Asticcacaulis excentricus CB 48: one gene and its partner. Each later gene encodes a partner of the first gene's protein in a complex. Links are inferred from orthologs where the notes say so. Each region holds a gene or a part of one and is shown on either strand. Other genes may lie near its edges.

Evidence for each region.
Region 2: the proteins of secY (region 1) and secA are in contact, whole or in part, in a crystal structure (PDB 3DIN), measured with the Thermotoga maritima proteins. The link is inferred for Asticcacaulis excentricus CB 48 from one-to-one orthologs. Residues at the interface, in WP_004081795.1 of Thermotoga maritima: Glu108, Gly109, Glu110, Glu111, Ala236, Glu237, Arg238, Arg239, Ile240, Thr241, Ile242, Gln243, Tyr244, Ala245, Arg246, Arg247, Val248, Thr249, Gly250, Arg251, Arg252, Val253, Tyr254, Gly256, Ala257, Ser258, Thr259, Tyr260, Leu261, Pro262; in WP_004082002.1 of Thermotoga maritima: Glu261, Ala262, Arg263, Lys300, Ala301, Arg302, Thr303, Ile304, Ile305, Leu323, Tyr324, Asp325, Pro326, Val329, Ser330, Tyr333, Ile336, Lys340, Phe345, Val349, Glu363, Phe364, Tyr374, Ser375, Gly376, Gly377, Glu393, Ile395, Thr482, Ser483.

Annotation. Positions count from the first base shown.
Region 1 is NC_014816.1:1,009,390-1,012,544, forward strand. Bases 190-3,028 are described here. They hold secY (preprotein translocase subunit SecY), read left to right. Parts: upstream 190-852; coding sequence 853-2,205; downstream 2,206-3,028. Other genes in these bases: rplO (50S ribosomal protein L15), read left to right, coding at 199-678; ASTEX_RS04770 (adenylate kinase), read left to right, coding at 2,202-2,774. In the rest of the region: rpmD (50S ribosomal protein L30), read left to right, coding at 1-50; rpsM (30S ribosomal protein S13), read left to right, coding at 3,124-3,155. UniProt on the Escherichia coli protein: The central subunit of the protein translocation channel SecYEG. Consists of two halves formed by TMs 1-5 and 6-10.
Region 2 is NC_014817.1:981,757-985,503, forward strand. What follows is about bases 102-3,532. They hold secA (preprotein translocase subunit SecA), read left to right. Parts: upstream 102-491; coding sequence 492-3,332; downstream 3,333-3,532. Other genes in these bases: ASTEX_RS16160 (peptidylprolyl isomerase), read right to left, coding at 102-284; ASTEX_RS19500 (hypothetical protein), read left to right, coding at 3,483-3,532. In the rest of the region: more of ASTEX_RS16160, read right to left, coding at 1-101; more of ASTEX_RS19500, read left to right, coding at 3,533-3,747. UniProt on the Escherichia coli protein: Required for protein export, interacts with the SecYEG preprotein conducting channel.

The DNA of each region.
Region 1 (3,155 bases):
TGCGCGGTATGATCGCCAAGGTCGCTCACCTCATCGAGATCGTTGAGTAAGCGGCTCTGCCGAGATTGAAACAAAGACGCCCCGGCATTCGTGTCGGGGCGTTTTGCTATTTATGAGAGCCGTATTTCTTAACGGTTTCCGCTTTTCCAGCCGAGTTGGCGTTAACGCCAGCGCATCTTTTCAAGAAAGGCATCCCAGATGACCAAGCTGAATGAAATCCGTGACAATGAAGGCGCCACCAAGGGGCGTATGCGCGTTGGCCGTGGCCCCGGTTCGGGCAAGGGCAAGACGTCCGGCCGCGGTGTAAAGGGTCAGAAGTCGCGTACCGGCGTGTCGCTGCTAGGCTTCGAAGGCGGTCAGATGCCGCTTTACATGCGTATGCCGAAGCGTGGCTTCAATAAGCGCAACCGTGCCGAATACGCCGAAGTCAACCTGTGGCGTCTGCAACAGGCCGTTGACGCGGGCAAGCTCGACGCTTCCGCGACCATCGACGCCGCCGCCCTGAAGGCCGCCGGTGTCATCCGTCGTGAACTCGACGGCGTGCGCCTGCTGGGCGAGGGCGAACTGACGGCGAAGCTGAGCCTGTCGGTCTTTTCGGCCACCGCTTCGGCGGTCAAGGCGGTCGAAGCCGCGGGCGGATCAGTCGCTCAGGCGCGTCCGGCCAAGACCGAAGCCTAAGTCAAAAATGTCACGCACCCTGATCTTTCGGGATCAGGGTGCGGCATTTTCGGTTTCGCTTCCCCATATGCGACCAAAGCCGGAGGTCACTCGCTTTGACAACGGCTTGCGGGGCCCGTAAGGGTGGTACAGACAGGACGGAATCATGCATTTCGTCCGTGACTTGAGGTTTTCATGGCATCTGCGGCTGAACAATTAGCGGCCAATCTGAACTTCAGCGCCTTTGCCAAGGCGACTGAGCTTCATAAGCGTCTTCTTTTCACTCTGGGCGCGCTGATCGTCTATCGTCTGGGGACCTATATCCCCATTCCAGGTATCGATCTTGCGGCGTTTGAGCGGGCCTTTTCGGGCCAGTCCCAGGGCATTCTAGGCATGTTCAACATGTTCTCCGGCGGTGCCGTTGAGCGCATGGCGATTTTCGCCCTGAACATCATGCCGTATATTTCGGCGTCGATCATTGTTCAGCTGATGGGTTCGGTCTATGCACCGTGGGAAAAGTTGCGCAAGGAAGGCGGCGAAGCCGGCCGCAAGCAGCTCAATCAGTATACTCGCTATCTGACCCTCATCCTGGCGCTGGTTCAGTCCTTCTCCATCTCTGCCGGGATGCAAGCGTCTGGTCTGGCGCTGGACCCGGGCCCGATGTTCATTATCTCGTCGGTCGTCACCCTGACGGGCGGTACTCTTTTCCTGATGTGGCTAGGTGAGCAGATCACGGCGCGCGGCGTTGGTAACGGTACCTCGCTGATCATCTTTGCCGGTATCGTTGCGGTCCTGCCGCGCACCATCGGTAACCTGCTGGCGCTGGCCAAGGAAGGCCAGATCAATGCCGGCGTCCTGCTGCTTATCGTGCTGGTTCTGATTGCCGCTATCGTCTTTATCGTCTTCATGGAGCGATCGCAGCGTCGTCTTCTGGTTCAGTATCCGAAGCGTCAGGTTGGCAACCGCGTAATGGGCGGCGAATCGTCCTTCATGCCGCTGAAGGTCAACACCGCGGGCGTTATTCCGCCGATCTTTGCCTCGTCGCTGCTATTGATGCCGACTACGGCCGCCGCGTTCCTCGCCCGTGACCCTTCCAAGGTGCCGGAATGGCTGTCGTGGCTTCCGGGCGTAACAGCGCAACTGACGCATGGTCAGCCGGTGTTTATGGCGCTCTATGCCGCCATGATTATTTTCTTCTGCTTCCTTTACACCTCGCTGGTCTTCAATCCGGACGAAACGGCGGAAAACCTGCGAAAGTATGGCGGCTTCTTGCCGGGCATCCGTCCGGGCAAGCGCACGGCCGAATATCTCGACTTCGTGCTGACCCGCATTACGGTCATCGGCGCGGCCTATATCACCATCGTCTGTCTGCTGCCAGAATTCCTGATCTCAAACCTGGGCAACAGCTTCTATTTCGGAGGCACGTCGATCCTGATCGTCGTGACCGTGACCATGGACACGGTGGCTCAGATTCAATCGCATCTGCTGGCACACCAGTATGATGGCCTGATCAAGAAATCAAAAATGCGGGGAGCGCGCGGCAGATGAACCTGATTCTTTTCGGACCTCCGGCAGCAGGCAAGGGCACGCAGGCCAAGCGTCTGGTCGTGGCGCACAATATGGTGCAGCTTTCGACCGGTGATATGCTGCGTGCCGCCATCGCGTCGGGTTCCGAGCTGGGCCAGAAGGTCAAGTCGATCATCGACACGGGCGGGCTGGTGTCGGACGACATCGTGATCGACCTGATCAAGACCAATCTACCAGCGGCCGAAGCGGCAGGCGGAGCCATTTTCGATGGCTTCCCGCGCACCGTGGCTCAGGCCGAAGCGCTGGACGCCATGTTGGCCGAACGCGATTCCACCATCGACATCGTCGTCCGTCTCAAGGTCGATGACAATGCGCTGGTCGAACGTATCGAAAAGCGCTTTGCCGAACAGGGGCGTTCGGACGACAATCCTGAAAGCTACAAGGTGCGTCTGGCAGCCTATAACGCGCAGACGGCGCCCCTGTTGCCCTACTATGCGACACAGGGCAAGTTGGTCGAGGTCGATGGCATGGGTTCGGTCGAAGAGGTTTCGGCCCGTATCGAAGCCGCGCTGTCCGAGCACGTCAGCTAATCACAGATTCGGAAATTTCGGTTTCCAATGCCTTCACCCCAAGACAGGGGCGGGGGCACCCCTCCAGCTTCGGCTGGAACCCAACCCTACCGTCTTTTTGGGGCTTGCAACGGCTTTCACCTCCCGTTAACGGCTTCGGACAACGGAACTCACCGGGACATTGTCAGATTCAGTTTGAATCTTGACAATATCTCAATCCTACCCATTGACGGGAGCCAAACCCTCTGTATAAGGGGCAGCTTCCGCGAAAGGCGCTTGTGCCCGCTCACCCGCCATCCCTGAGGGATGGGGTAGCAGGCGCGTCCCTTTCGCCTTTTAACGTGTCAACGCACGTTCAGGAGATTCAGACGTGGCCCGTATCGCAGGCGTCAATATACCGAC
Region 2 (3,747 bases), on another replicon or contig:
TTCAGCGCTGCCTGCGCCAGCAGCTTCTGGTCGATCACCTCTTCCAGCGTGCGGCGAAACAGGGGCGACGCCAGATCAAAGGGTTCGCCATCGCCGATCAGCCCCTGCTGAACCGCCTCATAACGCACGTCCGACGCCCAGATGGTATGGCCGTCGATGCGGGCCACGGCGACGTCGCCGGGCTCTGGCGGGCGCTCGTCCAGAGTCGGTTTGTCGCACCCGGCAATCGTCAGGGTCACAAGGGCCAGAACCGCCACCTGCCTGAGCTTTGTCCAACGCTGCATACTGAAAGCTTCCCCGCTGTCGTGCGCATCCAACTTACATTGACAGAACGCAAGCGCAAGCCTAAGTCAGTCCGCGCGCTTGAAAAGCGCCGGCTCACGCCTATTTGCCTATTACGCCATACACGTGACACCTTGATATTCTCCAAACGGGTGTGTCCGAATAAGGCGGACAGGTCAAAATACTGAAATCTAATCGTCGGGTATCTCATGCTGGCTTTCGCCAAATCTCTGTTCGGCTCCGCTAATGAGCGCAAGGTCAAGTCGATGGGCGGGCGTATTACCCGCATCAATGCGCTGGAACCCCGGATGAAGGCGATGAGCAATGAGGAGCTGGCGCATCAGACCGTCCTGTTCCGCGAACGCATTGCCAATGGGGCATCGCTCGATTCGCTGCTCGAAGAGGCCTTTGCCACGGTGCGCGAAGCTGCCTGGCGCTCGATTGGTCAGCGTCACTACGATGTTCAGCTCACCGGCGGCCTGATCCTGCATCAGGGCGGCATCGCCGAAATGCGTACCGGCGAAGGCAAGACGCTGGTCGGCACGGCACCGGTTTACCTCAATGCGCTGTCGGGCAAGGGCGTGCACCTGATCACCGTCAACGACTATCTGGCCAAGCGCGACGCCGACTTTATGGGCCGCGTCTATCGCTTTCTGGGTCTTTCGACCGGCGTCATCGTATCGGGCATGTCGCCGGGCGCGCGTAAAGCGGCCTATGCCTCGGACGTCACTTACGGTACCAATAATGAATTTGGCTTCGACTATCTGCGCGACAACCTCGTCTATAACCGCGAGGAAATGGTGCAGCGTGGCCACCACTACGCCATCGTCGATGAAGTGGACTCCATCCTCATCGACGAAGCGCGCACCCCGCTGATCATCTCCGGCCCGACCGAAGACCGTTCGGAACTGTATAAGGTGCTGGACGCGCTGATCAAGGACCTGATTCAGGACCCCGAAACCTTTGAGCTGGACGAAAAGCAGCGTCAGGTCCTACTGTCGGAAGCGGGCTCTGAGCGTCTCGAAGAAATGCTGACGGCGGGCGGGCATCTGGCCGAAGACACGACCGGGCTTTACGACGCCGCCAACGTCTCGCTGGTCCACCATGCCAATCAGGCCCTGCGCGCCAACACCCTCTACACGGTCAATAAGGACTATATCGTCAAGGACGGCGAAATCGTTCTGATCGACGAATTTACCGGCCGTATGATGCAGGGCCGCCGCCTGTCGGAAGGCCTGCACCAGGCCATCGAAGCCAAGGAAGCCGTCGCCATCCAGCCGGAAAACCAGACTCTGGCTTCGGTGACCATCCAAAACTATTTCCGCATGTACCAGAAGCTGTCGGGCATGACCGGCACGGCGGCAACCGAAGCGGCGGAATTCGGCGACATCTATAAGATGGACGTGCTCGAAGTGCCGACGCACCGCCCCATCAAGCGTATTGACTATGACGATGAGGTCTATCGCACCGAGCGCGAAAAGTTCAAGGCCATCGCCGATCAGGTCGCCGACTGCTACGTGCGCGGTCAGCCGATCCTCGTCGGTACGGCCTCGATCGAAAAGTCCGACGCCCTGTCGGAATTCCTCAAGACCTACACCTACGACGTCGAAACCAAGGCCGTAAAACCGGAATACGCCAAGCTCGACAAAAAGGAGCTGACGAAGCTGGGTGATGCCGCCTTCGATATCGTGCGCGGTTCGGGCAAGGGCATTCCGCACAATGTGCTGAACGCGCGCCACCACGAAAACGAAGCCTATATCATCGCAGATGCCGGCGTGCCCGGCGCGGTGACCATCGCCACCAACATGGCCGGTCGCGGCACCGATATTCAGCTCGGCGGCAATGTCGATCTGCGGGTACAAAAGTGGCTCGAAGAACAGGCTGGGGCCGGTGTGGAGGTGTCCAACGAGGCGCTTCTGGCCAAGAAGGCTGAGGTCGAAACCCAGATCGCCGACCTCAAGCTGAAATCGCTGGCTGCGGGTGGCCTGTTCGTGCTCGGCACCGAGCGCCACGAAAGCCGCCGTATCGACAACCAGCTCCGAGGCCGTACCGGCCGTCAGGGCGACCCCGGCACCTCGAAATTCTACCTGTCGTGCGAAGATGACTTGATGCGCATCTTCGCCGGTGACCGCCTCAACGCCATGATGAAAACCCTGGGCGTCGAAGAGGGCGAAGCCATCACGCACAAGCTGCTCAACTCGGCCATCGCCACCGCCCAGAAGCGCGTCGAGCAACGCAACTACGAAATCCGTAAGAACCTGCTGAAATACGACGACGTGGTCAATGACCAGCGCAAGGCCGTCTTCGAGCAGCGTCAGGAGTTCATGGACACCGAAGACCTGTCGGAAATCGTCTCCGAAATGCGCGAAGAGACGATCCGCGACCTCGTGGACCGTCACCTGCCGCCCAAGGCCTATGCCGAGCAGTGGGATATTGCCGGGCTGAAAGAACAGTGCGAGCGCCTGCTGGGCCTCGACCTGCCGCTGGAAGAGTGGGCCGCCGAAGAAGGCATCGCCAACGAGGAAATCGAAGAGCGCATCCAGACCATTGCGGCACAAAAGATGGAGGAACGCCTCCAGCTTTTGGGCCCGGATCAGATGAAGGCGCTGGAAAAGAACTTCCTGCTTCAGATGATCGACATGCAATGGCGTGAGCACCTGATGCACCTCGATCACCTGCGCGCGGTCATCGGTCTGCGCGGCTACGGTCAGCGCGACCCGCTGAACGAATACAAGACCGAGGCGTTTGCCCTGTTTGAGACGCTGCTGGTCAATCTGCGCCACAATGTGACACGCTGGCTGATGACCGTCGAGATCCGCTTCCAGGGTCAGCCGGAGCCGGAGCCGGTGCGTTTTGAGGAGATCCACCTCAACCCCCTGACCGGTGAAAACGAACGCGCGCCGCAACTGAGCGACGACCTGACGCCGGAACAGCGCGCCGCCCTGCCCGTCTCGGCCCTGCCCGCGGGTTGGGAAAGCACCTCGCGCAACGGTTTGTGCCCCTGCGGTTCCGGCAAGAAGTTCAAGCATTGCCACGGCGCGCTGATCTAAAACCATATTTTAAAGCGGCCTGTTGTCCCCCGGATGTCACATCCGGGGGATTGCTTTTTCGCGCCCCAAGATTCCCCCGTTGCCACCCCGTGAGGAATTGGTTAACGTCGCTTAAGGCCTGAGTGGTTTCGGGCACTTGGGGGTATAAAAATGTCGTGCATACGCGTTCTGACGTCGGGGTTGCTGATTGCCGGCACCGTTCTGAGCCTTGAGGCCCTTAGCCCTGCGGCGCAGGCGCAAACAATGACCATCGCCAAAACACCGGCACCGCCGGTTGTTCCCCCGACCTTACAAGGCTCATTCATTTCGCCCGAAGCGCCGCTGGCGCCGAAGATTGAGCTGGATCCGGCCCTGATCGGCATGGCCCCGCGCCTGGAGGGGACCGCTGCGGCCACCGTTTCGCCCGAAGACAAGG